Thiocapsa rosea: one gene and its partner. The protein of the gene in region 1 binds, or shares a complex with, the protein of each later gene. Links are inferred from orthologs where the notes say so. Each region holds a gene or a part of one and is shown on either strand. Other genes may lie near its edges.

Evidence for each region.
Region 2: the proteins of trxB (region 1) and trxA are in contact, whole or in part, in a crystal structure (PDB 1F6M), measured with the Escherichia coli proteins. The link is inferred for Thiocapsa rosea from one-to-one orthologs.

Annotation. Positions count from the first base shown.
Region 1 is NZ_RBXL01000001.1:387,010-398,438, reverse strand. What follows is about bases 1,572-4,448. They hold trxB (thioredoxin-disulfide reductase), read right to left. Parts: upstream 3,555-4,448; coding sequence 2,589-3,554; downstream 1,572-2,588. Other genes in these bases: BDD21_RS01750 (cation:proton antiporter), read right to left, coding at 3,817-4,448; BDD21_RS01760 (GNAT family N-acetyltransferase), read right to left, coding at 1,572-2,505. Also shown: BDD21_RS01770 (arginyltransferase), read right to left, coding at 1-587; aat (leucyl/phenylalanyl-tRNA--protein transferase), read right to left, coding at 584-1,324; more of BDD21_RS01760, read right to left, coding at 1,321-1,571; more of BDD21_RS01750, read right to left, coding at 4,449-5,073; BDD21_RS01745 (C40 family peptidase), read left to right, coding at 5,442-5,903; BDD21_RS01740 (high-potential iron-sulfur protein), read left to right, coding at 6,031-6,399; BDD21_RS01735 (hypothetical protein), read left to right, coding at 6,613-7,467; 23S rRNA (uridine(2552)-2'-O)-methyltransferase RlmE, read left to right, coding at 7,664-8,284; ATP-dependent zinc metalloprotease FtsH, read left to right, coding at 8,368-10,296; glmM (phosphoglucosamine mutase), read left to right, coding at 10,311-11,429.
Region 2 is NZ_RBXL01000001.1:1,160,111-1,177,374, reverse strand. What follows is about bases 5,950-8,919. They hold trxA (thioredoxin TrxA), read right to left. Parts: upstream 7,613-8,919; coding sequence 7,286-7,612; downstream 5,950-7,285. Other genes in these bases: BDD21_RS05355 (DEAD/DEAH box helicase), read left to right, coding at 7,845-8,919; rho (transcription termination factor Rho), read right to left, coding at 5,950-7,066. In the rest of the region: hisD (histidinol dehydrogenase), read left to right, coding at 1-254; hisC (histidinol-phosphate transaminase), read left to right, coding at 433-1,509; BDD21_RS05395 (hypothetical protein), read left to right, coding at 1,684-1,911; BDD21_RS05390 (DUF192 domain-containing protein), read right to left, coding at 2,057-2,548; BDD21_RS05385 (CIA30 family protein), read left to right, coding at 2,771-3,382; BDD21_RS05380 (cytochrome c3 family protein), read left to right, coding at 3,390-3,956; BDD21_RS05375 (c-type cytochrome), read left to right, coding at 4,185-4,514; BDD21_RS05370 (hypothetical protein), read right to left, coding at 4,506-5,615; more of rho, read right to left, coding at 5,810-5,949; more of BDD21_RS05355, read left to right, coding at 8,920-9,461; yrfG (GMP/IMP nucleotidase), read right to left, coding at 9,489-10,154; ADP compounds hydrolase NudE, read left to right, coding at 10,224-10,775; BDD21_RS05340 (thioredoxin family protein), read left to right, coding at 10,986-12,032; pta (phosphate acetyltransferase), read left to right, coding at 12,374-14,509; BDD21_RS05330 (acetate/propionate family kinase), read left to right, coding at 14,523-15,740; BDD21_RS05325 (OmpA family protein), read left to right, coding at 15,851-17,264. UniProt on the Escherichia coli protein: Participates in various redox reactions through the reversible oxidation of its active center dithiol to a disulfide and catalyzes dithiol-disulfide exchange reactions.

The DNA of each region.
Region 1 (11,429 bases):
ATGGCGAAGGTCCCCGGCGAGCGTTCCGAGAGCGTCGGGTCGAAGAAGGTGTAGACGGCGGAGAGCCCCTGCTCGAGGAGGTCCGTCACGGCCACGCCGACCAGTCGCTCCCCGAGCCTCATCTCGATAAAGCGCGTCGATCCGCCCCAACGCTCGACCAGAAAGCGGCGGTAGCTGCCTTCGGAGGCATCGTCCGCCATACCGCCTTGCGGATGGCGCTCCCTGAGGTAACGTCTGTAGAGTTCGAAATGGCTCGGCTTGAAGGTCGCCGGGGTATCGAGCAGGCTCAGCTCGGCCGAATTACGGCGCCAGTTGCGACGTTGCGAGCGGTTCGGGACGAAATCCGCAACCGGCACCCGGACCGGCACGCAGGCCGCACAGCCGCGACAGGCCGGTCGGTAAACATGGGAGCCGCTGCGGCGGAACCCCTGATCGACCAGGGCCTGGTAGGTCGCGCCGTCGATGTGGGCGGTGGGGTCAACGAAAAGGGTCCGTGCCCGGCGCTCGGACAGATAGGAGCAGCTGTGCTCGCCGGTCAGGTAGAGGGCGAGATGGCGCCCTGCAAGGGGGCCGTCCGCGGCGTTCATAGTGTCTCCGCGTTGCCGTCGAGAAGGGGGAGGTGCTCGCGTCCGTCGTCCCAGTGCCGACCGGGCGTTGCCGGAGCGGCCAAACGGCAGAGCCGATCCAAGCGACGCACCAGCTCGTCGCGAGGGATCTCGACGGCGCCCAAACGCATCAGATGCTCGGTGCGCATCTGACAGTCGATCAGGCCGAAACCCCACTGCGTCAGGCGCTCGCACAGATGTACGAGTGCAACCTTCGAGGCGTCGGTCGCCCGGCTGTACATGGATTCTCCGAAGAATGCGCCTCCGACGGCAACCCCGTAGAGGCCGCCTGCGAGCTTCCCGTCCTGCCAAACCTCGACCGAATGTGCGCTCCCGCGTCGATGCAGGGTTTCATATGCCATCACCATTTCCGGAAGGATCCAGGTGCCGCCGTGCGCGTCTCGCGGTGCCGCGCAGCCGCGAATGACCGCGCCGAAGTCGCGATCCATGGTGACCCTGAATGTCTGCTTGCGCAGTCGTTTGCGTAGGCTGCGCGGCACCTTCAAGGCTTGAGGAAAGAGCACGGTGCGCGGGTTCGGGGACCACCACAGGATGGGGTCGCCTTCGCTGAACCAGGGAAAGATGCCGCGTCTGTAGGCGCTTTCGAGGCGCTCCGGCGACAGATCGCCGCCGAACGCCAGCAGGCCGTCGGGATCGCGCAGTGCGTGGCGAACATCCGGGAATGCGGACCTGTCGTACGGGTCGAGTCGCGGGATCATGATGAACCCTGTCCGGCCGGTGCCGAGGCGGCCGATAGGCTGTTGTCTCGGCGGTGGGGACTGTGGGTCTGCATCTCGGCGATGTAGTCGTCCATGCCCTCCGCCTCGAGGGTCACGAAGCGTGCGATGGCGTCGCGAAAGGCCGAGTCGGCGATCCAATGGGCCGACCAGGTCGGGGTCGGCAGGAAGCCGCGGCTGACCTTGTGCTCGCCTTGTGCACCCGGCTCGAAGCGGGTCAGGCCCTGCTCGATGCAATAGTCCAGGCCCTGGTAGTAGCATGCCTCGAAATGCAGGCTGTGGAAGTCCTGAAAACATCCCCAATGGCGTCCGTAGAGCGAGCGTGCGCCGACCAGGTCGAAGGCGGCGGCGACGATGTCGTTGCCGTAGTCGGCCAGCACCAGCAGGAGATTCTCGCCCATCGTCTCGCCGATGGCCTGGAAGAAGGGCAGCGAGAAGGTCGGGATCCCGCCGCGCTTGTCGAAGGTGTCGCAATAGAGGCGATGGAAGGTGGCCCATTCCGCCTCCGTGACGGCGTTGCCGGGGATGCGTCGAATCCGTACGCCGGATTCGACGACGCGGCGCCGCTCGCGTTTGACCTTTTTGCGCTTCTCGGCCGTAAAGGTCCCGAGATAATCCTCGAACGTGTTGTAGCCCCGGTTGTTCCAATGAAACTGACACCCGACGCGTTTGATCAGGCCTTGATCCTCGAGCAACGCCTGCTCGTCGTCCGCCGTGAACAGCCAATGCAGCGAGGAGACCCCCGCCTCCTCGGCCACCCGGATCGCGCCCTGAATCAGTGCGCGTGCATGGTCTCGGCGCGCGGGCGAATCCCCGGTCAGGAGTCGCGGTCCCGTCGCGGGCGTATAGGGCGACGCGATAACGAGCTTCGGATAGTACCGCAGCCCTTTGCGCCGATAAGCGTCGGCCCAGCTCCAGTCGAAGACGAACTCGCCGTAGGAGTTGAACTTCAGGTAGCAGGGCGCGGCCGCGACCAGATGTCCCTTCGTATCGTGCAGCGCGAGATGCCGCGGCAACCAACCGAGCGACTCGCCCACGCAGCCGTGACGCTCCATGGCATCGAGGAATTCATGCCGCAGGAAGGGGCTGTCGTCCCCGACGAGCCGGTTCCATTGATCCGCGGGGATGTCGGCAATCGCCGAGTGGGTCGTCAGTCTATACATGGACATCGATCGGAAGGCCGGGCCGGTATCAGGCACATGAGGGCGCCCGATCGGTGCCCAAGGCATCGGGGTGCTCGGTTGCGCTATTTGTCCGCGGCGGCCAAGGCGTCCAGATACTTCTCCGCATCCAACGCGGCCATGCAGCCGGTTCCGGCGGAGGTGATTGCCTGACGATAAACGTGGTCCATCACATCGCCTGCGGCAAAGACGCCCGGCACGGAGGTGGCCGTCGCATTGCCGTCGATTCCGCTGTTGACCTTGATGTAGCCGCCGGCCATCTCGAGCTGACCGTCGAAGATCTGGGTATTGGGCTTGTGACCGATGGCGATGAAGACGCCTTGCAGATCGATATCCTGCGTCGCGTCGTCGAGCGTGCTCTTGATGCGCATCCCGGTGACGCCGGTCGCGTCGCCGAGGATCTCCTCGAGCGTGTGGTTCCAGGCGATCTTGACGTTGCCGTGCTCGGCCTTCTCGAACAGATGCTTCTGCAGGATCTTCTCCGCGCGAAGGGCGTCGCGTCGATGTACCAGGATGACCTCGGAGGCGATGTTCGACAGATAGAGTGCCTCCTCGACCGCGGTGTTGCCGCCGCCGATGACGGCGACCTTCTGGTTGCGATAGAAAAAGCCGTCGCAGGTTGCGCAGGCCGAGACCCCGCGGCCGCGAAAGGCCTCCTCCGAGGGCAGGCCGAGATACATGGCGCTGGCGCCGGTGGCGATGATGAGTGCATCGCAGCTGTAGACGGCCGAGTCGCCGGTCAGCTTGAAGGGACGCGTCCCGAGATCGACCGCGTTGACGTGGTCGAAGATGATCTCGGTCTCGAAGCGCTCGGCGTGGCGACGCATCCGCTCCATCAGCTCGGGGCCTTGGACGCCGTCGGGGTCGCCGGCCCAGTTGTCCACGTCCGTCGTCGTCATCAACTGGCCGCCCTGTTCCAGGCCCGTCACCAGGACCGGGCTCAGGTTGGCGCGAGCGGCGTAGACGGCCGCCGTGTAGCCGGCGGGGCCGGACCCCAGGATCAAGAGCCGGCAGTGTTTGGTTTCGCTCATATCTCGATTCTCCAGTTAAACCGCGCCCGGTGCGGTATGCGATGTTTTGGATGGGATCGGCCCCGGCAGACTTGACGATCGCTCGAGCCGGCGCGGTTTAAAAGATTAAAAAATATATCATTCTCGACGCGGTTGAGTTGCGCGTTGTGTTCGGGTCGGGCGACGCCTCGAATCCGGTCGGGATTCGCGGTCCCTCACGGCGATGCGGCGCTCGAGGTCCTGCGCGACACCCCGGCAATGCCGTGCCGTCCGCGCGCGGCGTTCAGGGGTTCTTCGTCCCCTCGGTCCTCGCGGTCACACGGCGGACCAAAGGTCCCAGTGTCAGGCCCTGCACCAGCACGGAGAAGACCACGATGATGTAGGTCACGCTCAGGAGCAGATCGCGCGGCTCGCCCTCCGGCAACGACAGGGCCAAGGCAACCGAGATCCCGCCCCGCAGGCCGCCCCAGGTCAGGATCGAGAGGAAGCCGGGCTCGAAGTGGCGATGGCGGCGCAGCAGGTGGAAGGGCAGACCGACACTGGCCAGTCGGGCGAGCAGCACCAAGGGGATCGCAAGGAGACCGGCCAGCATGAACTGCCCGGTGATGCTGATCGCCAAGACCTCCAGTCCGATGATCACGAACAAGACGGCGTTGAGGATCTCGTCGACCAGCTCCCAAAAGTCGTCCAATCGATACCGGGTGGCCTCGGTCACGGCGATGGCGCGGCCCCGACTGCCGATGATGAGGCCCGCGACCACGATGGCGATCGGTGCCGAGACGTGCGCATGCTCGGCGATGGCATAGCCGCTCATGGCCAGCGCCAGGGTCACCATGATCTCGACCTGATAGTTGGCGGTCTTGCTGATCATGTACAGCGCGATCCAGCCGATCACGAAGCCGAACGCCAGCCCTCCGACGATCTCGGTGGCGAAGATCATCAGGGTGTTGCCGAACCCCGGCGTCGTCTCGCCGGCAGCAAGGCCGGCCAGCAGTATGAAGACCACGACCGCAACGCCGTCGTTGAAGAGCGACTCTCCGGTGATCTTCATCTCCAGCGACTTCGGGGCCTTCGCGTTCTTCAGGATGCCGAGCACCGCGACCGGGTCGGTGGGCGAGATAAGCGCACCCAGGAGCATGCAATAGATGAACGGGATCTCGATCCCGAGCGCGTGGAACAGGAGCCAGCTACCGCAGCCGATGAGGACGGTTGCTCCGATGACGCTCGCCGAGGCGAGGATCGCAATCGCCCACTTGTGTCTGGCGAGCTCGCGTAGGTCGACGTGGAGCGCGCCTGCGAAGAGCAAAAATCCCAACATCCCCTGCAGCAGGGCCTCGCTGAAATCGATGCTGGCCAGCATGCGTTGAACCTCGTGCTCCAACTCCCGGGCAAACGGGAACGGCAGCAAGAGCACGAGTGAAAACACCAGGGCGATCAGCATCAGGCCGATGGCGTTCGGGAGCTTGAGATAGCGATCGTTCAGCCAACTGAAGAGCGCCGAGAATCCGATCAGGACGGCGAGAACATCAAAAAGTCGCATCGTTTTGGGGTCCTTGTTCGCTGGGCCGTGGCGTTTTCGAATCGGCGAGCCTTAAGCGGTCCGCTGTTTGTTCCGCACGCACATCCCGGAGTGATCGCCTGTGCATCGACCGCAGGGGAAGGCCAGGCCGGATTCGCGTCCGGTCCGATGATGGCCTGCGATGCGCAGCCGCAGCGCGATTATGCCGCGTCTTCGCCGGTTCGGCGCGCGGTGACGCAGCCGCGCTCATGCGAACTCGCCGCCGGCCGAGGCGTTTTGGGCACGGGGTCGCGTTCCCGGCAGACGCGCCGATGCTCACTTGACACATGGCATTCGGCAGTCTAGAAGTCTCGTTTACAGGAGATTGCGAAACATATCGAGTGTAGATCATGACGTGTCGGCAAGGCGGTTGCATTCTCTGCGTCCTTTTCATTGCCGGGATCCTGTCCGGCTGCGCCACTTCGCGCAACGATCTCGGCGGCCCGCGCGCCGACGTGGTGCTGGCCGGCTTGTCTCAAGTCGGAACGCCCTATGTTTACGGAGGAAACACGCCCGGCCAAGGCCTGGATTGCTCCGGGCTCACCTATTACGCGCACCATGTCGCCGGGGTGCAGATCCCGCGTGTCTCGATCGAGCAGCTGCGCGCGGCCACACCCGTGCCGGGTCGCCAGCCGCGGGCCGGCGACATGGTCTTCTTCCGCACCGGACCGGAGCAGCACCATGTCGGCCTGATGGTGGACAACGAGCGTTTCGTGCATGCCTCGACATCCCGCCGAGAGGTCCGGCTCGACCGCCTCGAGACGCCGTACTGGCAGGCCCGTTACCTGGGTGCCGGAACCTACCTCGACTGATCCGCCCGATCGGACGCGGCCTTCCGCTCGCGTTTTTTGGCCCAATGTAGCACAATGCGCGACAGCTTCCGGTCGAGCCGGGGGTGTCGATGTCACCACAATGAAATACTCGAAGGAGTTGACAAACATGTCCGATAAGCCAATGAGCACGAGCCGTCGCGACGCTGTCAAGGTGATGCTGGGTACCGCTGCCGCGATCCCGGTCATCAATTTGGTCGGCTTCGGCACCGCGCGCGCCGAGGTTCCTGCAAACGCAGTTGCCGCGAACGATCCCACCGCGGTCGCGCTCAAGTACAGCGCCGATGCAACCAAGTCCGATCGTGCTGCCGCCGCTCGTCCCGGTCTTCCGCCCGATGAGCAGATCTGCTCGAACTGCCAGTTCCACCTCCCCGACGTCGCCGGTGCGACCGAGGAATGGCACGGCTGCAGCCTGTTCCCCGGCAAGTTGATCAACGTCAACGGCTGGTGCGCGTCCTGGACCCTTAAGGCCGGCTGATCGCGTCGATCAATCGGCTCGGATCGTCCGTAACGGGGCCGTTTGGCCCCGTTTCTCTTTGCATGGCCGAACCTTGGGATGCCCAATGCGCCCGGGCTCGTGTCACCCCCGACAGCCATGTTCCCCTGATCGTCCGACTCTGCTCCTTCCAGGTCCAGTTTTTGCTTTGATTTCGAGAACGCAATCCTTCCCAGACGTTCTCCGGTGATCCTCATGACCTTCTCGCAACACCCCTCGTCCTCGAGTTCCGAGATTGCCCAACCCTTCGGCGGTTCGATCCGTTCTCCCGATACCTCGGCCCCGAGTTGGCGCATGGCGGTTCTGCGCGGTATCGTCTGGGGCCTGATCGGGATGATCTATGCGCCCTTGTTTACGGGTCTCGCAGAGTTGTTCCAGGGCCTCGGCTTCGGCCACGGGACCTACATCGCTGCCGCAGCCTTGGCGGGTGCCGTCGGGGCCGCGCTCTACGGAGCGCGTGAGGTGGCCCTGATCGCGACGGGCATCGGTGTCCTGGTCGGCGTCCTTGTCCTGACGCTCTTTGCCGAGCAAATCGCTGTTTTCCATGTGGTTTTTGTAGCGGCTGCCGTCGCCGGTCTGGTCGGTCTGACCGTGAGCTTTCCGGCACGTTGCTCGAGACATGTCCCGGGGAAGACCATGGCGGGCCTGGCGACGGGTGCGATCGGCGGCGGTTTTCTGGCGCTGGTCGAGCCTTTTCACCCGAATCCATTCTCCTCGTTCGCGGTCCTGGCGTTTCTGGTCAGTGTCAACGGGGTACTTTATGTCGCGACCGTGCGCTGGTGGCTGTCGGTGTCGCATCGGTTGCATTGCGAGTCGCGGCCCTGCTACATCATCGAGTCCTTGGTGATGGCGACGCTGGCAGGTGTGGCCGCCGGCAGCGTTTGGATGATGATTGGTCCTCTTATCGATATCGAGAGCGGGTTGTGGGAATCCGCGAGTGCGGCCATGCACGATCGCATCCCGATGGCGATTCTCGGGGGGCTGTTCGGTGGCGCGATCGCAGGCATGCTGCTCGAGCTCTTTCGGTTCTCCTGGGTGCACGACATTTAAACCACGTCCAGAGCGACACGCGTCGTTTTCATGTTGCGGTTGGCTTCGGAGATGTCCTCGATCTCGGTGAGACGCGGTTTAAAGTTTAATATTTTTGAATACTTTAAACCGCGCCGGCTCCGACACGTTGTCGGAGCCGGCGCGGCCAAGACACTCCAACACACGACGCATATCGCATCGGGCGCGGTTTAAAGACATGGCGAAAACAGCCTCAAGCCGGAAATGGCTCGATCGGCAGCACAGCGATCCCTACGTCAAGCGCGCGCAGCGCGAGGGGTATCGTTCACGCGCCGCCTATAAACTGCTCGAGATCCAGGAGAAGGACCGGATCTTTCGCCCGGGGATGAGGGTCTTGGATTTGGGTGCCGCTCCGGGCAGTTGGTCCCAGATCGCCGCACGCCTCGTCGGGGCGCGCGGCAGTGTCGTTGCGCTCGACCTGCTGCCGATGGATCCGCTGGCCGGCGTCGTCGTCATGCAGGGCGACTTCCGCGAGCCCGAGATCCTCGAGCGGCTCTGTGAAAGCTTCGGCGGCGAGCCGCTTGATCTGGTGCTCTCGGATATGGCCCCCAACATAACCGGAATGACGGTCGTGGATCAGCCGCGCTCGATGTATCTTGTGGAATTGGCCTTGGATCTTGCGCGGTCGCATCTGCAACCCGGAGGGTCTCTGGTCGTCAAAGTGTTCCAAGGCACGGGCTTCGACGACATCCTGACCGAGCTGCGACGGAGCTTCTCCAAAGTGGTCAGTCGTAAGCCCAAATCGTCGCGATCCCAGAGCCGGGAGCTTTACCTCGTCGCCAAAGGCTTTCATCCTTGAGGCGTCGGTGCTAGTTTCGATCGTCCGACCTCGACACAATCGCGTCGGTCCACCATCAGCAGGGGCAAGCGGCCGTGAATGACATGGCGAAAAATATACTTCTTTGGGTGGTCATCGCCGTCGTGCTGATGTCCGTCTTCAACAATTTCACCACTGCGCCGACGACGCCTCGGACCCTGACCTATTCCGAATTTATCGAGCAGGTCCGGGGTGGCGAGGTCAAGGAGGTCACGATCCAGGGTCGCACGATCGAGGGCATCAGCGGGTCGGGGCAGCGGTTCACGACCTTCAGCCCCGGTGACGACGGACTCGTGGGGGACCTCCTGAATCACGGCGTCGTGATCAAGGCCGCGCCTCCCGAGAAGCAATCCGTCCTCATGCAGGTCCTGATCAACTGGTTCCCGCTCCTGATCCTGATCGCGATCTGGATCTTCTTCATGCGCCAGATGCAGGGCGGTGCCGGCGGTCGCGGTGCCATGTCTTTCGGCAAGAGCCGCGCCCGGATGCTCTCCGAGGATCAGGTCAAGGTCACCTTCCAGGATGTCGCGGGTGCCGAGGAGGCCAAGGACGAGGTCTCGGAGATGGTCGATTTCCTGCGCGATCCGAGCAAATTTACGAAGCTCGGCGGCAAGATCCCGAAAGGCGTCCTCATGGTCGGTCCGCCCGGAACCGGCAAAACCCTGCTCGCCCGCGCGATCGCAGGCGAGGCGAAGGTGCCCTTCTTCACCATCTCGGGCTCGGACTTCGTGGAAATGTTCGTCGGTGTGGGCGCCTCGCGCGTGCGCGACATGTTCGAGCAGGCCAAGAAGCACGCTCCCTGCATCATCTTTATCGACGAGATCGACGCGGTCGGCCGGCATCGTGGTGCCGGTCTGGGCGGCGGTCACGACGAGCGCGAGCAAACCCTCAACCAGCTCTTGGTTGAAATGGACGGGTTCGAGGGCAACGAGGGCGTCATCGTCATCGCGGCGACCAACCGCCCCGACGTTCTGGATCCGGCCCTCCTGCGTCCGGGTCGGTTCGACCGCCAAGTGGTCGTCCCGCTCCCGGACGTGCGCGGTCGCGAGCAGATCCTGAAGGTGCACATGCGCAAGATCCCGGCGGGCGAGGACGTGAAGGCGTCGGTCCTGGCGCGCGGCACGCCCGGGTTCTCGGGTGCGGATCTCGCCAACCTCATCAACGAGGCCGCTCTCTTCGCCGCTCGATCGAACAAGAAGATGGTCGACATGGACGACATGGAGAAGGCGAAGGACAAGATCATGATGGGCGCCGAGCGTCGCTCCATGGTCATGTCCGACGACGAGAAGCGGTTGACCGCCTATCACGAGTCCGGCCATGCCATTGTCGGTCGACTGGTCCCCGACCACGATCCGGTGCACAAGGTCAGCATCATCCCGCGGGGTCGGGCGCTGGGCGTGACCCTCTTCCTGCCCGAGGATGACCGCTTCAGCTACAGCAAGCAGCGCCTGGAGAGCAGCATCTCGAGCCTCTTCGGCGGACGCTTGGCCGAGGAGTTGATCTTCGGCCCGGAAAGCGTGACCACCGGCGCGCAGAACGACATCCATCGTGCGACCGAGATCGCGCGCAATATGGTCACCAAGTGGGGTCTGTCCGACAAGCTGGGTCCGCTGACCTACAGCGAGGAGGAGCAAGAGGTCTTCCTCGGGCACTCGGTCACCCAGCACAAGAGTGTCTCGGACGAGACGACGCATCTCATCGACGAGGAGATCCGCAACGTCATCGAGCGCAACTACGAGCGTGCCCGCGGCCTGCTGACCGCCAACATGGACAAGCTGCACGCCATGTCCGCCGCGTTGATGAAATACGAGACCATCGATGCGGAGCAGATCAACGACATCATGTCCGGGCGCCCGCCACGTCCGCCGAGTGACTGGGAGGACGAGGAGACCGGCGGCCGCCCGGCCGGTCGTCGCTCCGATCGCGCTCGACAGGCGGATCCCGAGTCGGGTCCCGACGACGGGACACTTGGACGACCTGCCAGCGAACACTAGGCACGGAGGCCGATATGTCGGGACGTCGTTATTTCGGGACGGACGGGATCCGTGGGCGCGTCGGGGAGGGGATGATCACCCCGGACTTTGTCCTCAAGCTCGGTTGGGCGGCCGGACGCGTCTTCGGCCAGGGCAATGGCGGAAAGGTCCTCATCGGAAAGGACACGCGGATTTCGGGCTATATGTTCGAGTCGGCCTTGGAGGCGGGCCTGGTGGCGGCCGGAGTCAATATCCGGCTGCTCGGGCCGATGACCACGCCCGGTGTGGCCTATCTCACGCGGACCTTTCGCGCCTCGGCCGGCATCGTCATCACCGCCTCGCACAATCCTTATCAAGACAACGGTATCAAATTCTTCTCGGCCGACGGCGACAAGCTCCCGGACGAGGTCGAAGAAGCGATCGAGGCCGAGCTCGAGCGGCCCCTGCGCACGGTTGATTCAGCCGCGCTCGGCAAGGTGAAGCGGATCGACGACGCCAACGGGCGTTACATCGAGTTCTGCAAGAGCACCGTTCCGACGAGTATGAATTTCCGTGGACTGCGTGTCGTCGTCGATTGCGCCCACGGCGCGACCTACAACACGGCGCCCTATGTCTTCGAAGAGCTCGGCGCCGAGGTCATCCGCCTCGGCGCCGAGCCTGACGGGTTCAACATCAATCGCGATGTCGGCTCCACCCATCCGGACGCCCTGTGCCGAGCGGTCGTGGAAGAAGGGGCCGATCTTGGCATCGCCTTCGACGGCGACGGCGACCGGGTGCTGATGGTCGACGGCAAAGGCCGGCTGATCGACGGCGATCAACTCCTGTACGTCATTACCAAGGACCGCCTTGCCGACGGGGCGATGCGCGGCGAGGTCGTCGGCACCCTCATGAGCAACCTGGGCTTCGAGCATGCCTTGCAACGCCTCGGCGTCGGATTCGTGCGGGCCAAGGTCGGCGACCGCTACATCATGGAGCATCTGAAGCGCTCGGACGGCATCCTCGGCGGCGAGCCCTCCGGACACATCATCTGTCGCGACCGCACCAGCACGGGTGACGGCATCGTCGCGGCACTGCAGGTCCTGGCCGGGCTAAAACGTCTGGACAGAGAGCTGCACGAGGTCTGTGCGGAGGTTGCGCCCTACCCGCAGGTCCTG
Region 2 (17,264 bases), 770 kb from region 1 along the record:
CCGAGGCCGTCGGCGACTATTGCGCCGGGCCGAACCATGTCTTGCCGACCTCGCGCACGGCGCGCTTTTCATCCCCGCTGGGTGTCTACGACTTCCAGAAGCGATCCAGCCTCATCATGGCCTCGGCCGCCGGTGCGGCACAGTTGGCCAAGACCGCTTCCATTTTGGCTCGGGGAGAGGGGCTCACCGCACATGCACGCTCGGCCGAGTATCGCGGCGAGACGCAGTCGCCGGTCGAGCCTGGTCTATCCTAGTGGAGCAATGCAGAGATTCCGAGACCGTCCGAGAGCATTTTCGTGGTCGTTGTCGTGGTCGTTGTCGTAATCGTAATCGGAGTCGTATCGATGGCCGATTACGACAACGACCACGACAACGACCACGAACGGTCTCGACACATCTGCCGCGCTGCACTAGCACCTTCGCGAGACGCCCATGCATGACCTGATCAGCCAGCTCATTCGCCCCGATATCCGTGCCCTATCGGCTTACCATGTCCCGGACCCGGCGGGACTGGTGAAGCTCGATGCCATGGAAAACCCCTACGGCTGGCCCGATGCACTGAAGGCCGAGTGGCTCGAGAGCCTGCGCGAGGTTGCTCTGAACCGCTACCCGGACCCGCAAGGCGCGGCGGTCCAGGCGGCTGTGCGCGAGGCGATGGCCATCCCGTCCGATATGGGTTTGCTCTTGGGCAACGGGTCCGACGAGCTGATCCAGATGCTCGCCATCGCCGTCGCGCAGCCCGGACGCAAGGTCCTGTCGCTCGATCCGGGCTTCGTCATGTACCGCATGATCGCCCGCTTCGCCGGTATGGACTATGTCGGCGTGCCCTTGCGCCCGGACGACTTCTCGATCGATCTGCCGGTCATGCTCGACGCGATCGAGCGCGAGCAGCCGGCATTGGTCTACCTGGCCTACCCGAACAACCCGACCGGCAATCGTTTCGATGCCGACGACATGGTGCGCATCATCGAGGCGGCGCCCGGCCTGGTCATCGTCGACGAGGCCTATGCGCCCTTTACCGATTGCAGTTTCCTGGGGCTCCTCGGCGACTGGCAGAACCTCCTGGTGATGCGCACGGTCTCGAAGATGGGGCTGGCGGGGATCCGGCTGGGTTATCTGGTCGGACCGCATGCCTGGCTCGAACAGATCGACAAGGTGCGCCTGCCCTACAACATCAACGTCTTGACCCAGGCATCCGCGGCCTTCGCACTGAAGCACAAACCGCTTCTCGACGAGCAGGCACGGATGATTCGAGCCGAGCGCCAGCGTCTCCAGACCACGCTCTCGACCCTGAACGGCGTCCACGCCTATCCGAGCGAGGCCAATTTTATCCTGATGCGTGTCGCCGAGGATCGTGCCGACATCATCTTCAAAGGGCTGAAGGATCAGGGTATCTTGATCAAGAACCTCAACGGCGCGCATCCGATGCTGAAGGACTGTCTGCGTGTGACGGTCGGTCGGGCCGAGGAGAATGCCGCCTTTCTCGGTGTCTTAACCAGACTGCTTTAGGGTGCGTGGCAAGGCTCTAGCCGTATCTACGGCGGGCTGCCGGCGCAAGCTTCTAACTTGCGAGTCATTGGGTGCGGAGTCGGTGAGAACCCGGGATCTGGCAAAGACATTGCGGGTCGCCGACGATACCGTCGTTATCGAAATGATTCATCAAAACCGGATCGGAGGAACCCGATGACCGATCATGTCGAGAACCTTATTCTGGAGCACCTGCGGCACATTCGCGCACGAATCGATCAGATGGCCGAAGATACGAGCACCATCAAGCTTCGCTTGTCGTCGCTCGAATCCCAAGTCGCCGGTTTGCACGGCGACAACGCCATTGCGCACCAACGCATGGATCAAATCGAGGGGCGCCTTGGGCGGATCGAGCGGCGGCTCGATCTGCACGAACCTGCCTAAACCGCGCTCAGCGCGGTATGCGATGTTTTGGGATGGGATCGGCGCGCGTAGACTTGACAGCCGCTTGAGCCTGCGCGGTTTAACAGGTCACGAAAAAGCGGCGCCCGACGGAAATTCCACCGATGATCACATGCTGCGTCCGGGATCATGAGTCCGTGTGTGTGATGTGGATCGGGTCGCCCACTTTCAGTCTCAACTCGGCGGCACGCCCCGCGCGCAGCTCGAGCACCTGATCGACCGCTCGCTTGAAGGGGCCGTAGCTCGGACAGGACGCCTTGAGGCAGGGCGGCACCTGCTCGGCCAATGCCACGACCTGACCTTCGTACATGAAAACCAAGTCGAGCGCGACCGGGACGTTCTTCATCCACATCCGGATCGGGCGCGAGGGGTCGGCGGGGAACAGCATTCCGCGATCGTCCGCAAGGGCCGGTCTGAACATGAGGCCGAGTGCGCGCTCCTGCGGCGTGCGTGCGACCTCCAGCAGGATGGTCGCCGAGCCCACCTCGGCCTTCGCCGAGATCGGAAGGTATTGGGCCTCGCTCGCTGGCGCATCCCCGATCGCGAGCGTCATGGCGAGCCAAAGCGCCGCAGCAGCGGCCGGGAGGACGAGATGGAGAGTGCTCGGTCGGGCCATCATGGGGTCATCCGGTTGCGTGATGTCATGGTTAAACCGCGCCCGGCGCGGTATGCGATGTCTTTGGATGGGATCGGCCCCGGCAGACTTGACGACCGCTGGAGCCGCGCGGTTTAAGATATTAAAAATATTCAAATTTAAACCGCGTCCCCGCTAAGGGCCGTGGACAGGCCATAACGTCGAGCTCACCTGAAACTTTAGCATTTCGCTCCGGACGCGGTTTAAATGTACAAAGGTTGCTCTCTCGGTTCCATCATCGCGGGGTTGCTGCTCATGCTCGCTATCCTCAATCCATCCCTCGCGGACGGGGGGCTGATCGACGATTTCTCCCGTGCGGACGGTCTCTCGGCACTGGGTACGCCGTGGCGAGCCGTGACCGATCAGGTCATGGGCGGGCGCTCGGAGGGGGCCATCAAGCGGCGTGTCGTGGATGGGCGGCAGGCGCTTTGTCTCGCCGGCGAGGTCAGTCTGGCGAACAACGGCGGTTTCGTTCAGGCGATGTTGGATCTGACCCCGCCGGGTGGTCCCGAGACCGGGTTGGATGCGAGCACGTTCGACGGGGTTCGGCTCCTGGTGCACGGCAACCGCGAGGTCTACAACCTCCATCTGAAATCCACGGCAACCCTTCTGCCTTGGCAGTCCTATCGCGCGTCCTTCGTCGCCGGACCCGAGTGGCGCGAGGTGCATCTGCCCTTCGAATCGTTCGAGCCGCATCGGCTGGTCCAGCGGCTCGATACACGGCGCCTGACCAAGCTCGGGATCCTGGGTATCGGTCGTGTGTTTCATGCCGATGTCTGTATCGCCGAGGTCGGCTTCTATCGCCAGAAGAGGGAATGATCCTCCCATGACAACCAAGCGGAAATGGCTCCTGACCACTCTGGGTGTGCTCGGCCTGCTGTCCGTCGGCATTCTGATGACCGGGGGCTGGATTCTGGTCGAAGGCGCGGTCCAGGCGACCTCCGGCCGTGATTTTTGTACAACCTGTCATTCCATGGAACCCTTCGCCTTGGCTTACGACCAGGATGTCCATGGCGGGCGCAATCCGCGTGGCCTGAAGGCCGCCTGCGTCGACTGTCATTTGCCCCATGAGAGTCCCGGGCAGTATCTTGCGGCCAAGGTCACGACCGGCATTCGGGACGGGTGGGCTGAGCTGCGATCGGTGTTTCGTGAGCCGGATTGGATCGGTCTCCTCGAGCGTCGCGCCGAATACGTCTACGACTCCGGCTGCATCATGTGTCATGCAGCCCTTGAGGATGCCCCGGCGGAGGACCCGACCACGGCCCTCGCGCATGCGGCCTACTTTCAGGCCGGCTCTAACTTTCGGTGTGTGACCTGCCACGCGCATGTCGGGCACAAGGATCTCATGACCTATTTAAACCGCGTCCAGAGCGATATGCTGACTTCCGATTGAGCTCGGCGTTTGGTGCATCCAAAGCCCTAGCGGGGGACGCGGTTTAAAGTATTCAAAAATATTAAATCCTAAACCGCGTCTCGCCAAGATCGAGGAAGTCCCCGACGCTGAACGCAACGTGAAAATGACGCATTTCGCTCTGGACGCGGTTTAGCGGGCGAGGCGGCTGAGACCTCGCCCGAAGAGCCCGACAACTGATTCGAACGACACGGCGCAAAGGAGACCCCGATGAACGGACACCGCGCGACTGCTGCCCTTCTCGCCACTTTGGCCTTGCCGGCTGCAACGGTCTGCGCCGAGGACGGGAGTCCTGAGGCCGGCCGTCTGGTCTACGAGGCGAAGCTGTGCAATCTCTGTCATATCGTCGCCGGCGTGTCGGGGCCGATGGCCAACCTCGGAGGTTCGCTGGACGGTGTCGGTCAGCGGCGGGACGCGGCTTGGCTCGCGCTCTATTTCACCGATCCAAAGGCAGCCATTCCAAATGCCACCATGCCCGCGGCCAACCTGACCAAGCAGGAACTCGCCGACCTGGTGGCCTATCTGCTTACCCTACGCTGACGCGTGGAGGTCGTCGGAGATGTCGTCGTGGGCATCTCGGGGAATCGGCGTCCAGGCGTCGGCAGGCAAGGGCCGCGGCAGCGGTGTGACCTTCAGGCTCGGCGCCTCGTGTCGCGCGATCAGGACGAGGATCAGGAGCGAGGGCATCACGAACGACAAGAGGCGCAGCGGGGAGCCCTCCGGGGCGCCGAACAGCAGGATCCCCGGACCGATGGCCAGGAGGCCGGCGATCGTCATGAGTCCGAGTGTGCGTCTCGCCAACGCGAACCAGCGCTGCCGCAGCCAGGTCCGGTGAAAGTCGGCGGGCGATGCGCCGAGTGTCGTGACGAGATGTTCCAAGGTCCGTGCGAGCTTGGCTTCCACATCCGGCGTGCGCGCGGGCTCGGTCGCCGGGATGCGCAGATGGGCACGCCAACCCCTGTCGAATGGACGCAATGACCGCCACGCCCATCCCAAGACCGCCAGCAGATCCTCCGATGGACGGATCGCGCGCTGCGGGGTCGAAACGAGCCGGATCTCGGCAGGCATCCCATGCCCGACCTGTGCGTCGAGTTCGATACCGATCCCGTCGACGTCCGTCAAGGCGCGGAGGAAGACGAGACGCACCGCCTCGTTCGAGCCTCCGTCGGTGCCCGGGTCGACCTCGATCCGATAACTGCAGGCCACCCGCACCCCGCCGAGCCTGGGGAATTGACGCCTCGGATCCACCGCATCGACCCGCTCGATCAGGGCCTTCGGGTCCGGCCCGTCGCTGCGCAGGGTCGCCACGCGCCCCGCCGCGTCGGTCAGCGTCCGAGTCAGTCGGAAGTGTTGTCGCCCCGGGTTTTCGAGGACGAGCGTCTCGGTGAGTCCGCCCGGATCACCCCGCGTGCCCGGATATGCGGTTGGTTTGAAACGGATACGGCGCGCCAGTCGGTCGCTCCCGGCGAGATCGACATGCCGCCCCCGACGCGTGAAGGGCTCGGCAAGGGCCAGGATCTCATGATGCGTGAGCGGGATTCGCGCCTGGCGCCGTTCATCTTCGGTCTGCCCTGGCTTAGGGGGCTTGTCCCGCTTGATGAGCGGCGGCCAGAGCGGACGCATCGGCTTCGGCGCGTACATGGCTAAACCGCGCCCCGAGCGAGCCTTGATGTCGCGTTTGAAATGGCCGTCTGGCGGACCCCGCGAGATCCGAGTCGGACACGGTTTAGAACAAAAGAAAATAAAGACTTAAGCCGCGTCGACTGCATCGGTTGTTGGTTCACGCAGGGCGTGCGGACCTGCTCAGCGCGTTTCATGTCACACCGAGACGCGGTTTAACCCTTCATGGAGGAGAAGAACTCGTCGTTGGTCTTGGTCGCCTTGAGCTTGTCGTGCAGGAATTCCATCGCGGCGAGTTCGTCCATCGGGTGCAGGATCTTGCGCAGGATCCACATCTTCTGCAATTCGGCGGGGTTCATCAGCAGCTCTTCGCGGCGCGTACCGGAGCGGTTGATGTTGATGGAAGGGAAGATGCGGCGCTCGGCGATGCGGCGATCCATGTGGATCTCCATGTTGCCGGTGCCCTTGAACTCCTCGTAGATCACATCGTCCATGCGCGAGCCGGTGTCCACAAGCGCGGTGGCCAGGATGGTAAGACTGCCGCCTTCCTCGACGTTGCGCGCGGCACCGAAGAAGCGCTTGGGCCGCTGCAGTGCATTGGCGTCGACACCGCCGGTCAGGACCTTGCCGGAGGAAGGCACGACCGTGTTGTAGGCGCGTGCGAGTCGGGTGATGGAGTCGAGCAGGATGACCACGTCGCGCTTGTGCTCGACCAGGCGCTTGGCCTTCTCGATGACCATCTCGGCAACCTGCACATGGCGTGTCGCGGGCTCGTCGAAGGTCGATGAGATGACCTCGCCGCGCACCGAGCGGGCCATCTCCGTGACCTCTTCCGGGCGCTCGTCGATCAGCAGCACGATCAGGTAGCAGTCCGGGTGATTGTGACCGATCGATTGGGCGATGTTCTGCAACATCATGGTCTTGCCGGCCTTGGGCGGCGAGACGATGAGTCCGCGCTGGCCCTTGCCGATGGGGGCTACCAGATCGATGGTCCGCGCCGTGATGTCCTCGGTGCTGCCGTTGCCGATCTCGAGGGTGAGCCGCTTGTTGGCGAACAGCGGGGTAAAGTTCTCGAAGAGGATCTTCGACTTGGCGTTTTCCGGCCGGTCGAAGTTGATGTCGTTGACCTTGAGCAGTGCGAAATAGCGCTCGCCGTCCTTGGGTGGCCGAATCTTCCCGGAGATGGTGTCGCCGGTGCGCAGTGCGAAGCGGCGGATCTGGCTGGGGGAGACATAGATGTCGTCCGGTCCGGCGAGATAGGAGGCGTCCGCGGATCTCAAGAATCCGAAGCCGTCGGTGAGGATCTCAAGCACCCCATCGCCGTAGATGTCCTCGCCGCGTTTGGCCTGCGCCTTGAGGATGGCGAAGATCAGGTCCTGTTTGCGCGACCGCCCGACGCCTTCGATCTCCATGGACTGGGCCAGTGCGACCAGCTCGGGTACGGGCGCTTTCTTTAATTCGGTTAGGTTCATCACATTTTTTGTCGTCGGCGGAGGTGAGGGGGTGTTCGGCAACGCCCCGGGGCAGGGCCCGTGTTGCGGGGGAACGCGGTTGGGGGTGGTCGCTTTACGGGGACGGGGCGCCTTGGCGGCGGCCCCTCGGGAGTGTCGATCGATGGCCATGGGTGCCGGTATCCGTTCCGGTCCGCGGGACGGCCGGGAGGTTGAACCGGATGCCGTTGTCGATGGCCGTTAGAGGTTGCTGTCGATAAAGGCCGTCAGTTGGGACTTGGACACCGCCCCGACCTTGGTGGCTTCGACCTCGCCCTGACGGAACAGCATCAGGGTCGGGATGCCGCGAATCCCGTAGCGCGGCGGGGTGTTGGGGTTCTCGTCGATGTTGAGCTTCGCGACCTTGATGCGGCCCGCGTACTCCCCGGCGATCTCGTCGAGCACGGGTGCGATCATTTTGCAGGGTCCGCACCAGTCGGCCCAGTAGTCCACGAGCACGGGTTCGAGGGATTTCAGAACCTCGTCTTCGAATGAATCATCGGTCACATGGACGATGCTATCGCTCACTGAAGTGATCTCCCATAGGGTGTTTGCGGCACGGGCGGTTGTTTCGGTATCACGTTCGGCGGATGACGGCGGAGCGGGGTCGCTGGGGCGCGGCGCGAACGGGTCGTGGAGCGGGCGGGCGAATTGGCGTTGGAATGTGCCCTTGAGTAAGATGCTATTTGATCCAAAGCGAAGAGAATTTGCAAGCCTTGCCCACTCCGCGAGGCGCGTAGCTCCAGGGACTCCCCACGTCATGACCGACAAACACCTCACTCAGACCCGCTTCGACAGCTTCGCGCTCGATCAACGGATCATCGACGGACTCGAAGAGGCGGGCTTTACCCGCTGTACCCCGATCCAGGAACAAACCCTGCCGATCGCACTGTCGGGCCGGGACGTTGCCGGTCAGGCCCAGACCGGCACCGGCAAGACCGCTGCCTTTCTGATCGTTCTGATGCAGCGCCTGCTGACCAATCCCGGACCTGCCCCTGTGCAGATCGCACGTCCGCGTGCGCTGATACTAGCCCCGACCCGCGAGCTTGCCGTGCAGATTCACCGGGATACGGAGCTACTTGCCAAGCACACGGGGTTGCGCATCGCCGTGGTCTACGGCGGAGCAGGCTATCAGGAGCAGCGCGATCAGGTTGCCGGCGGCGTCGATATCCTCATCGGCACACCTGGGCGCCTGATCGACTATTTCAAGCAAAAGGTCTTCGACCTGCAGGCGATCGAGGCGGTCGTGCTCGACGAGGCCGATCGCATGTTCGACCTCGGATTCATCAAGGATATCCGCTTCCTGCTCCGGCGGATGCCGCCGCCGGAGAACCGTCAGGGGCTCCTCTTCTCGGCGACACTCTCCTATCGCGTCACCGAGCTCGCCTACGAGCACATGAATCACCCGCAGCTCGTAAAGATCGAGACCGAGACCATCACGGCCGATCGCGTGCGCCAAAGCTGCTATATGACCTCCAACGAGGAGAAGATCGCCTTGCTGCTCGGCCTGGTCCGCGGCTGGGACGATGCGCGCATCATGGTCTTCGTCAACACCAAACGCGAGGCCGATCGCGTCTGGGGTTTTCTCCAGGGCAACGGGATCAACACCGCGGTGCTCTCCGGGGACGTGCCCCAGAAAAAGCGTCTGAAGCTCCTGAAGGACTTCACCGACGGCACGCTCCCGGTGCTGGTCGGCACGGATGTGGCCGCGCGCGGCCTGCACATCCCGGACGTGACCCATGTCGTGAACTACGATCTGCCCGAGGATCCGGAGGACTATGTCCACCGCATCGGGCGAACCGCGCGTGCCGGTGCCGCGGGCGACGCCATCGGCTTCGTCTGCGAGACCTATGCCTTCTGCCTGCCGGACATCGAGGCATTCATCGGCGCGAAGATCCCCGTCGAGCCGGTCGATCCGGCGCTGCTCGCCGAGGTGAATCCGCGCAGCCGGATGCGCCCGGACCGAGAGGATCGGTGCGAGGCGCGGCCTGCACGCGCGCCCCGTGGCGGCGGAGCCGGTGCCGGGCGCGGCGAGCGCCGTCCACGCTCGGGCGGGGAGCGTCGGTCGCCGTCCCGGTCGCCATCGCGGTCGGAGGAGGCGCAGCCGAGGGCGCCGTCCGCGGAGACTCCGGCCGAGACCCCTGTCGCGGCACCTCGCAGACAGCCCGAGATCGCTGCGCTTACGGATCCGTCGGCGGCGGCCCGGTTGGCGGTCAGCGACGCGCCGGTGATCGATAGCCCGGAGGCGGGCGCGCCGCAGACGGAGACCTCGACGGGTGAGCCGAAGAAGCGACGTCGGCGGCGTCGGGCCAAGAAACCGAGCGCAGACGGCACGAATCCGCCGACGCCTGCTCCGGCGCCCGAGCCGGTCGATTGAGCGGCGAAACCGCACCTTGTCACTCGGTCAGTCCGAATGCAGACCCGGAAGCAGATCGCCGAAGTGAGCGATCGCCGGGAAATCGGCGACCTCGCGCCTCGGACCCTTCGAGTCGGGCTCGACGACGGCGATCAACCAGCGAAATCCGAAGTCGTGCGCTGCGCGCAGGACGCTTGTGCTGTCGTCGATGAAGAGGGTCCGCTCCACGTCGAAGGGCTCGATCGCCTGAACCAGCGGCCAAAACCCCGGCGTCTCCTTGGCGACCTTCAAGTCATGCGAGCAGATGACCCGGTCGAAGTGCCCGCCGAGCCGTGTGCGCGAGAGCTTGAGCGCGAGCGCCTTCTGATGGGCGTTGGTGACGAGGACACGGCGCTTGCCGCGCCGTTCGAGTGCCTCCAAAAAGTCAAGCACGTGCGGATGGACGGCAATCAGATGCTCGACCTCCTGCTTGAGCAGGGCGATATCCAGACCGAGCTCGCGGCTCCAGTGATCGACGCAGTACCACTCGAGTGTACCCTCGACGTCGCGATAGCGGGCGAGCAGCTCGGCCTTGGCGACCTCGGGCGCGAGCCCACGGGCTTGCGCGTAGCGCGCGGGGACATGCTCGAGCCAAAAATGATTGTCGAAGTGCAGGTCGAGCAGGGTGCCGTCCATATCCAGGAAGACGGAGTCGATACGATGCCAATCGATCATGCCATGCCCCTTGTCGCCTCGTGTTTCCAGCGTCGCTTCGCAGCGACTTGACCCATCGGAGTTTCGTTCATGCTGCGCAAACCGAAAATACTGGATCGGCGGATCGTCGCCCAGAGCCGCTTGTTCCGGGTGGAGGAGGTCGATCTCGAGTTTGCGAACGGCGCGCGCCGCACCTTCGAGCGCGTGCCCGGGGGCACGGATTCGGTGATGATCGTCCCCATGCTCGACGCCGAAACCGTGCTCCTGATCCGCGAGTACGGTGCCGGCAGCGACCGCTACGAGCTCGGCCTGCCCAAGGGCGTCGTGGAGGCCGGCGAGGATCCCTTGGCCGCCGCCGATCGCGAGATCCAGGAGGAGATCGGCTACGGCGCCCGTGACCTGCGCATCATCAAACGCGTCTCGCTGGTGCCCGGCTATATCGAGCATCATAGTCTCATCGTGCTGGCGCGCGACCTCTATCCCAAGTCGCTCCCCGGCGACGAGCCGGAGCCGATCGAGGTGGTGCCTTGGAGGCTCGACGCGATCGACGCGTTGCTTGCTCGGGAGGACTTCGACGAGGCCCGGTCGGTCGCGGCCCTGTTCATCGCCTTGCGTGTTATGGGTCGCGAGCCTCGACCCTAAACCGCGCCCGACGCGATATGGGTCGTGTGTTGATTTGTCTCGGCCGCGCCGGCTCCGACAACTGTCGGCGCGGGCGCATTTTAAATACTAAAAAATTTTAAATTTTAAACCGCGTCTCCAAGAAGGTCGGAAGAATCCCTGAGCCCGATACAACGTGAAAACGACGCATTTCACTCTGGACGCGGTTTGAACCCCCAACGGAGATCACGCATGTTTCGTTTTTCCGCCGCCTCGGCGATCGTCTTGACACTGGGCCTGCTCGCGGGCGCCCCGACGGTCATCGACGGCGCGAAGGCCCAAGACGTGCCCCCGCCGGATGATTCGGCCTACAGCTTCGACGACTTCCCGCGCGAGGATTTGCTCGAGCATCCGGATTGGTTCAAAACGGGTTTCCTCGATCTTCCCAGCGACCTCGAGGAGGCGATCGCCGACGACAAACAGGGGCTGATCGTCTATTTCGGCCAGAAACATTGTGCCTACTGCCATAAACTTCTGAACGAGAACTTCGGTCTTTCCGATATCCTTGAGTACACGCAGCGTCATTTCGATCTGGTCTCCATCGACGTTTGGGGCGTAGAGGAGGTCACGACGATCGACGGCGCGGTGATGACCGAGCGTGAGTTCTCCATCCGCGAGGACACCAATTTCACCCCCTCTCTGCTCTTCTACGACGCCGAAGGCAAGCTCGCCCTGCGCTTGCGCGGCTATTATCCGCCCTATCAGTTCCGTGCCGCGCTCGAGTATGTCGCCGACGGGCACTACACCCGCGAGACCTTTCGGGATTATCTCGCCCGCGGCGAGAACCGCATGGTGTTCGAGCCGGAGGACCTGAACGAGCAGCCCTTCTTCGCGAAGCCCCCGTACAACCTGGATCGACGCTTCCCGAGCGAGCGCCCGCTCGCCGTCTTCTTCGAGCAAGGCGATTGCCATGCCTGCGACGTGCTGCACGGCCAAGCCCTGAAGGAGCCCGCGATTACGCGCTATTTCGGTAACTTCGACAGCGTCCAGCTCGACATGTGGTCCGAGACGCCCGTCGTTACGCCCTCCGGGGAGCGCACCACGGCACGCGCGTGGGCCGAACAGCTCGGACTTTTCTATGCCCCGTCGATCCTCTTCTTCGATGAGCGCGGCAACGAACTGATCCGGGTCGACTCGGTCGTGCGCTTCTACCGACTGCGCAACGTTTTGAACTACATCAGCAGCAAGGCGTACTTGACCGAGAGTTTCGGCGAGTGGCGGCTGTCCGAGGCCCTTTGAACCGCGGTTGAACCGCGTCCGGTGCGACATGGACGGCGCGGGGTTTGCCTGGATATTGTGGATACCGACAGGCGTCCGAGTCGACGCGGTTCAAGACGATAAAAATTTTAATGACTTAAGCCGCGTCAGGGATAAGACCTTTGGTGCACTTGAGGGTGCGGACCTGAGCCGGACATCAACATATCGCTCGGACGCGGCTTAATACGAGGTCGCCGTCGAGCGCCGTTTTCTGGTATTTTTGCGCAGTGCAGCATTCGGGGGCGTTCGCCGTGCCGAATCATCAAATCACTCGATCGGGTCGCTCGACCCCGTCCAGCCTGTTTCGCGCAAGAGGAAGATCCATGCAAAGCGTCTACATCGCCGGTGCCGGTTCCGGCAGCGGTAAGTCCGTGGTTGTTCTGGGCTTCATGGAGATGCTCTATGCCATCAATCGGAAGGTGGGGTTCTTTCGCCCGATCGTCTCCAAGGGCGTCGAGCAGGACAACCTGACCACACTCATCCGCAGCCGTTACGACCTTCCCTTCTCTCCGGAGATGCTCTACGGCTGTACGGCGGAAACCGCCAGTCATCTGGTTGCAGCCGGTCAGTATGACGAACTACTCAAGATGATCTTGAATAAATTCAAGATGCTGGAAGAGAGCTGCGAACTGGTCGTCTGCGCCGGAACCGATTTCGACGGCCTCGTGCCCTCCCTGGAGTTCGACTTCAACGCCGACCTGGCCAACAACCTCGGCTGCAACGTCGTGGTCGTGGTGAAAGGCTTCGGGCGCAGCCCGGAGGAGGCGCTCGAGGCGCTCTACATGGCCCACGAGTCGATGCGTAATCGCGGCGGAGACTTCCTTGCGAGCGTCATCAACGGGGTCGACCCGGAACATGTCGAGACGGTCAAGGCCCGTGCCCGCAAGCTCTTGCCGGAGCGCGAGAACGTCTACGTGCTGCCGCGCCAGGCCGCACTGGGCATGCCGACCGTCGGCGAGATCCGCCAGGCCCTGGACTGCGAATGTCTCTGCGGCGACGGCGACGCGATGAACCAGGTCGTCTCCAACTACAAGATCGCGGCCATGGAGGTCCCGGATTTCTTGAGCTACATCGAGGACGGCTGTCTCATCATCACCGCCGGCGACCGCTCGGACATCATCCTCGCGAGTCTCGCGGCCGACGTCTCCTCGTCCTTCCCGCGTGTGGCCGGGCTGCTCCTGACCGGCGGACTGCAGCCGGCGGAGAACGTCCAGCGTCTGCTCGAGGGTCTGCGCCGCACCAAGGTCTCGATCCTGCGGGTGCCGACCGACACCTTCACGACGGCCATGCGGGTGAACGGCATCGAGGCGACCATCCTCCCCGGTGACGAACGCAAGATCGCGGCCGGCCTCGGTCTCTTCGAAGGCCATGTGGACATCGAAGAGCTTCGCGCTCGGATCGCGGTGCGACACTCCGACCGCACCACGCCGCTGATGTTCGAGTACGAGCTGGTGCGACGCGCCAAGTCGCGTCGTCAGCGCATTGTGCTGCCCGAGGGCACCGACGAGAGGATCCTGCGGGCGGCGGAGATCCTCACGCTGCGCCAGGTCGTGGACCTTACCTTGCTCGGCGACCCCGAGAAGATCCGCCGTCGGATCGGCGAGCTGGGGCTCAAGCTGGATGACATCCCCATCATCGACCCGATCACCGCCCCGGATCGCGAGCGCTATGCGCAAACCTATTTCGAGCTGCGCAAGCACAAGTGCATCTCCGAGCAGATGGCACGCGACGCACTCGAGGACGTGAGCTATTTCGGCACCATGATGGTCCACACGGGCGACGCCGACGGCATGGTTTCGGGCGCCGTACACACCACCCAGCACACCATCCGACCGGCGTTCGAGATCATCAAGACCAAGCCGGGGGTGAAGCTTGTCTCCAGCGTCTTCTTCATGTGTCTCGCCGATCGGGTCTTGGTTTACGGCGACTGTGCCGTGAACCCGAACCCGACATCGGAAGATCTGGCAGACATCGCCATCACCTCCGCCGGGACGGCAGCCGCGTTCGGGATCGAGCCGCGTGTGGCCATGCTCTCCTATTCCAGCGGCAGCTCGGGAAAGGGCGCGGATGTGGAGCGGGTGCGCGAGGCGGTGCGGATCGCACGCGAGCGTCGTCCCGATCTCAAGCTGGAAGGTCCGATCCAGTACGATGCGGCGGTCGACATCGGGGTGGCGCGCTCGAAGATGCCCGAGAGCGAGGTCGCCGGTCGCGCGACCGTCTTCGTCTTTCCGGATCTCAATACCGGCAACAACACCTACAAGGCGGTCCAGCGCAGCGCCAATGCTGTGGCGATCGGCCCGGTGCTGCAGGGCCTGAAGAAGCCCGTCAACGATCTGAGTCGCGGCTGCACCGTGACAGACATCGTCAATACGGTGACGATCACCGCGATTCAGGCACAGAACGATCACGCCCTCGCCGCGGCGCAAGCCGATGCCGACGCCCACGTGACTCGGGACTGATCAGGAGACTCAGGTGAAGGTACTCGTCCTCAATTCAGGCAGCTCGTCGATCAAATATCAGCTCTTCCTCAGCGAGGATTGGGTTGCCCTCGCCTCGGGCTCGGTCTCGCGCATCGGAGAGCCCGAGGGCGAAATCAAGGAGGAGTGGTTGGATGCATCGGGGATCCGGCAGTCGGGTCGCGCCCGGGTGCCGATCCCGACCCATCAGGACGGCATCGATCGCATCGTCAAGGCCCTGCACGAGACGAGGGTCCTGGGCGACGTCTCGGAGCTGGCCGTCATCGGTCATCGCGTCGTCCACGGCGGGGAGCATTTCAAGCGCCCGACCATCGTCGATGATGCCGTCGTCGATGCCATTCGCGACGTGGTGCCCCTCGCGCCGCTGCACAATCCGGCCCACCTCGCCGGCATCGAGGTCGCCCGACGGCTCTTCCCGACGGTCCCCTCAGTCGCCGTCTTCGATACCGCCTACCATCAGACGATGCCGCGGACGTCCTATCGCTACGCGATTCCGGAGTGGCTGTATCGGGAGCACAGGATTCGCCGCTACGGCTTTCACGGCACCTCGCACTTCTATGTCGCCAAGCGCGCCGCGGCTCTTCTCGGCCGGCCTTTGGAGAGCTGCAACCTGATCACGTTGCATCTGGGCAACGGCTCGAGCGCGACGGCGATCCGCGACGGCAAGAGCGTGGATACCTCGATGGGACTCACCCCGCTGGAGGGTCTCGTCATGGGCACGCGCTGCGGTGACATCGATCCGGCCGTGCTCTTTTATCTTGCCAAGAACCTCGGCATGGAGATCGATGCGATCGAGGATCTGCTCAATCGTCAGAGCGGTCTGCTGGGAATCAGCGGGGTGAACGACATGCGCGAGATCGATCGTCTGGCCGAGGAAGGCAACGACGGTGCGGAGCTTGCTATCGGCATCACGGCCCATCGGATCAAGAAATACATCGGCGCTTATTACGCCGAACTCGGCCGGGTCGACGCCGTCGTCTTCACGGGCGGTATCGGTGAGAACGCCGCGGAGATTCGCTGTCGTGCCTGCGAGGGTCTGGAGAACCTCGGGATCAAGATGGACGACATCGCCAACTATGCGCCCGAAGAGCGCGGCGAGCGCTGCATCAGCACGCCGGAGAGTGCAGTGCAGGTGCTGGTGATTCCCACCAACGAGGAGCTGGAGATCGCGCAGCAGTCGCTCGAGGCGGCAGTCGAAGCCGGCGGCGGCTAAGGCGCCGGCGGCAGAGGCGGCGCAAAGCGGGCGCTGGAGACCCGCGCCCCAATCCGGGATAATCTCGCGGGCTCGTATACCTATAACAACGATCGCCTTGGGAGATGACGATGTCCGGTTCCAATTCCGCGTTGGTGCGTCCGATTGCCTGGGTTTTGTTGGTCGCTTTGATCGGTGTCTATCTGCTGTACGACTGGTACTCAGGTCAATTGTCGGCGCAGTTGGATCAGAAGGACGTCCGTATCGCCGAGGCGGATGCACGGATCAAGGATCGGGAAGCGCGGATCGTTCCGCTGGAAAGCGAGATTGCGGCACTTCAAGAGCGTATCCGGGAGCTGACGGATCTGCATTCGGGGGAGCGCCGCCAGTTGCAGGAGCTGATCTCCGCTGCCGAGCAGGACAAGGCCGCACTCAGGGAGGCGATCGAGACGCTCCGCCAAACCGATGCGAGCGTGCTTGCCGAGGAGCAGGCGAAGACGGCTGCGGCGCTCGAAGAGCGTGACCGTGGCATTGCGGCCTATCAGGAGCTCCAGGTTCAGTACGACGCGGCGCTGGCCAACGCCGAGAGCCTGAAGAAGGATTTGACCGGCCTCCAACGGGTGATCGCCGAGTCGACCGCCGAGCATCGCGAGCAGATCGAGCTGCTTGAGCGCCACCTCAACGAGCGCGTGAGTCTGGCAAAGGCGACTCCCAAGGACGAGGAGCTGATGCGCGCTGCACAGGCCGCCGGCCTGTTGCCCGCGGCACCCGGAGGCGGGGAAGACACGCGTGCGCTGACGGCGCGTTTGGCCGAGGCCCAGGACGCACTCCATACCCTGCAGGCCGAATCCGATGCCGCCCGCAGCGCCCACGAGATGCAGCTCTCGGCCCTTGAGGGCGAGCTGAAGGAGGCACGCACTGCGCTTGCCGAGCAGTCGCAACAGGCCCCGTCTGCAGATGCCGTCACGCAGATGCAGGAGCGTTTGGCGCTGGCCGAGGCCGAGCTGGCAAAGGTCAAGGCCGATGCCGCGACATTGCAGGAGGCCGGAACGGCCTCCGCGGATCAGTTGGCCGACGCAGAGACTCGGATCGCCGCCCTGGCCGAGCAGCTTGCACGCGAGCAGGTCGCCAAGGCGACCGTTGCGAACGAGAAGGAAAACACGGCTGCCGAGCTCGAGGCCGAGCTCGCCCGCGCCAAGACCGAGCTGGCCGATCTTCGCGCCGAGCTCGGCGCCGTGAGTGCTGCTGCCGAGGATATCGGCGAGAAGGCCGTGGCCGAGGCCCGCTCGCGGATCGCGATCTTGGAAAAGGCCATCGAGGAGGAGCGCACCGCCTCGGAGCGGTTGCAGTCTGCCGCGCGTGAAGAGGCCGCTGCAGCGGTGGCCGGCTTGCGTGACCTCTACCGGCGTTTTTCCGAGCTGGGCGGCACGCACACCGATCGTGGCATGTTGCTGAAGCTTGCCGACACCGAGCTGCGGTTCCAGCCCGGCATGGCGACCTTGCCGAACGACGATCTGCCGAGCCTGGATCGGATCGCCGGGCTGC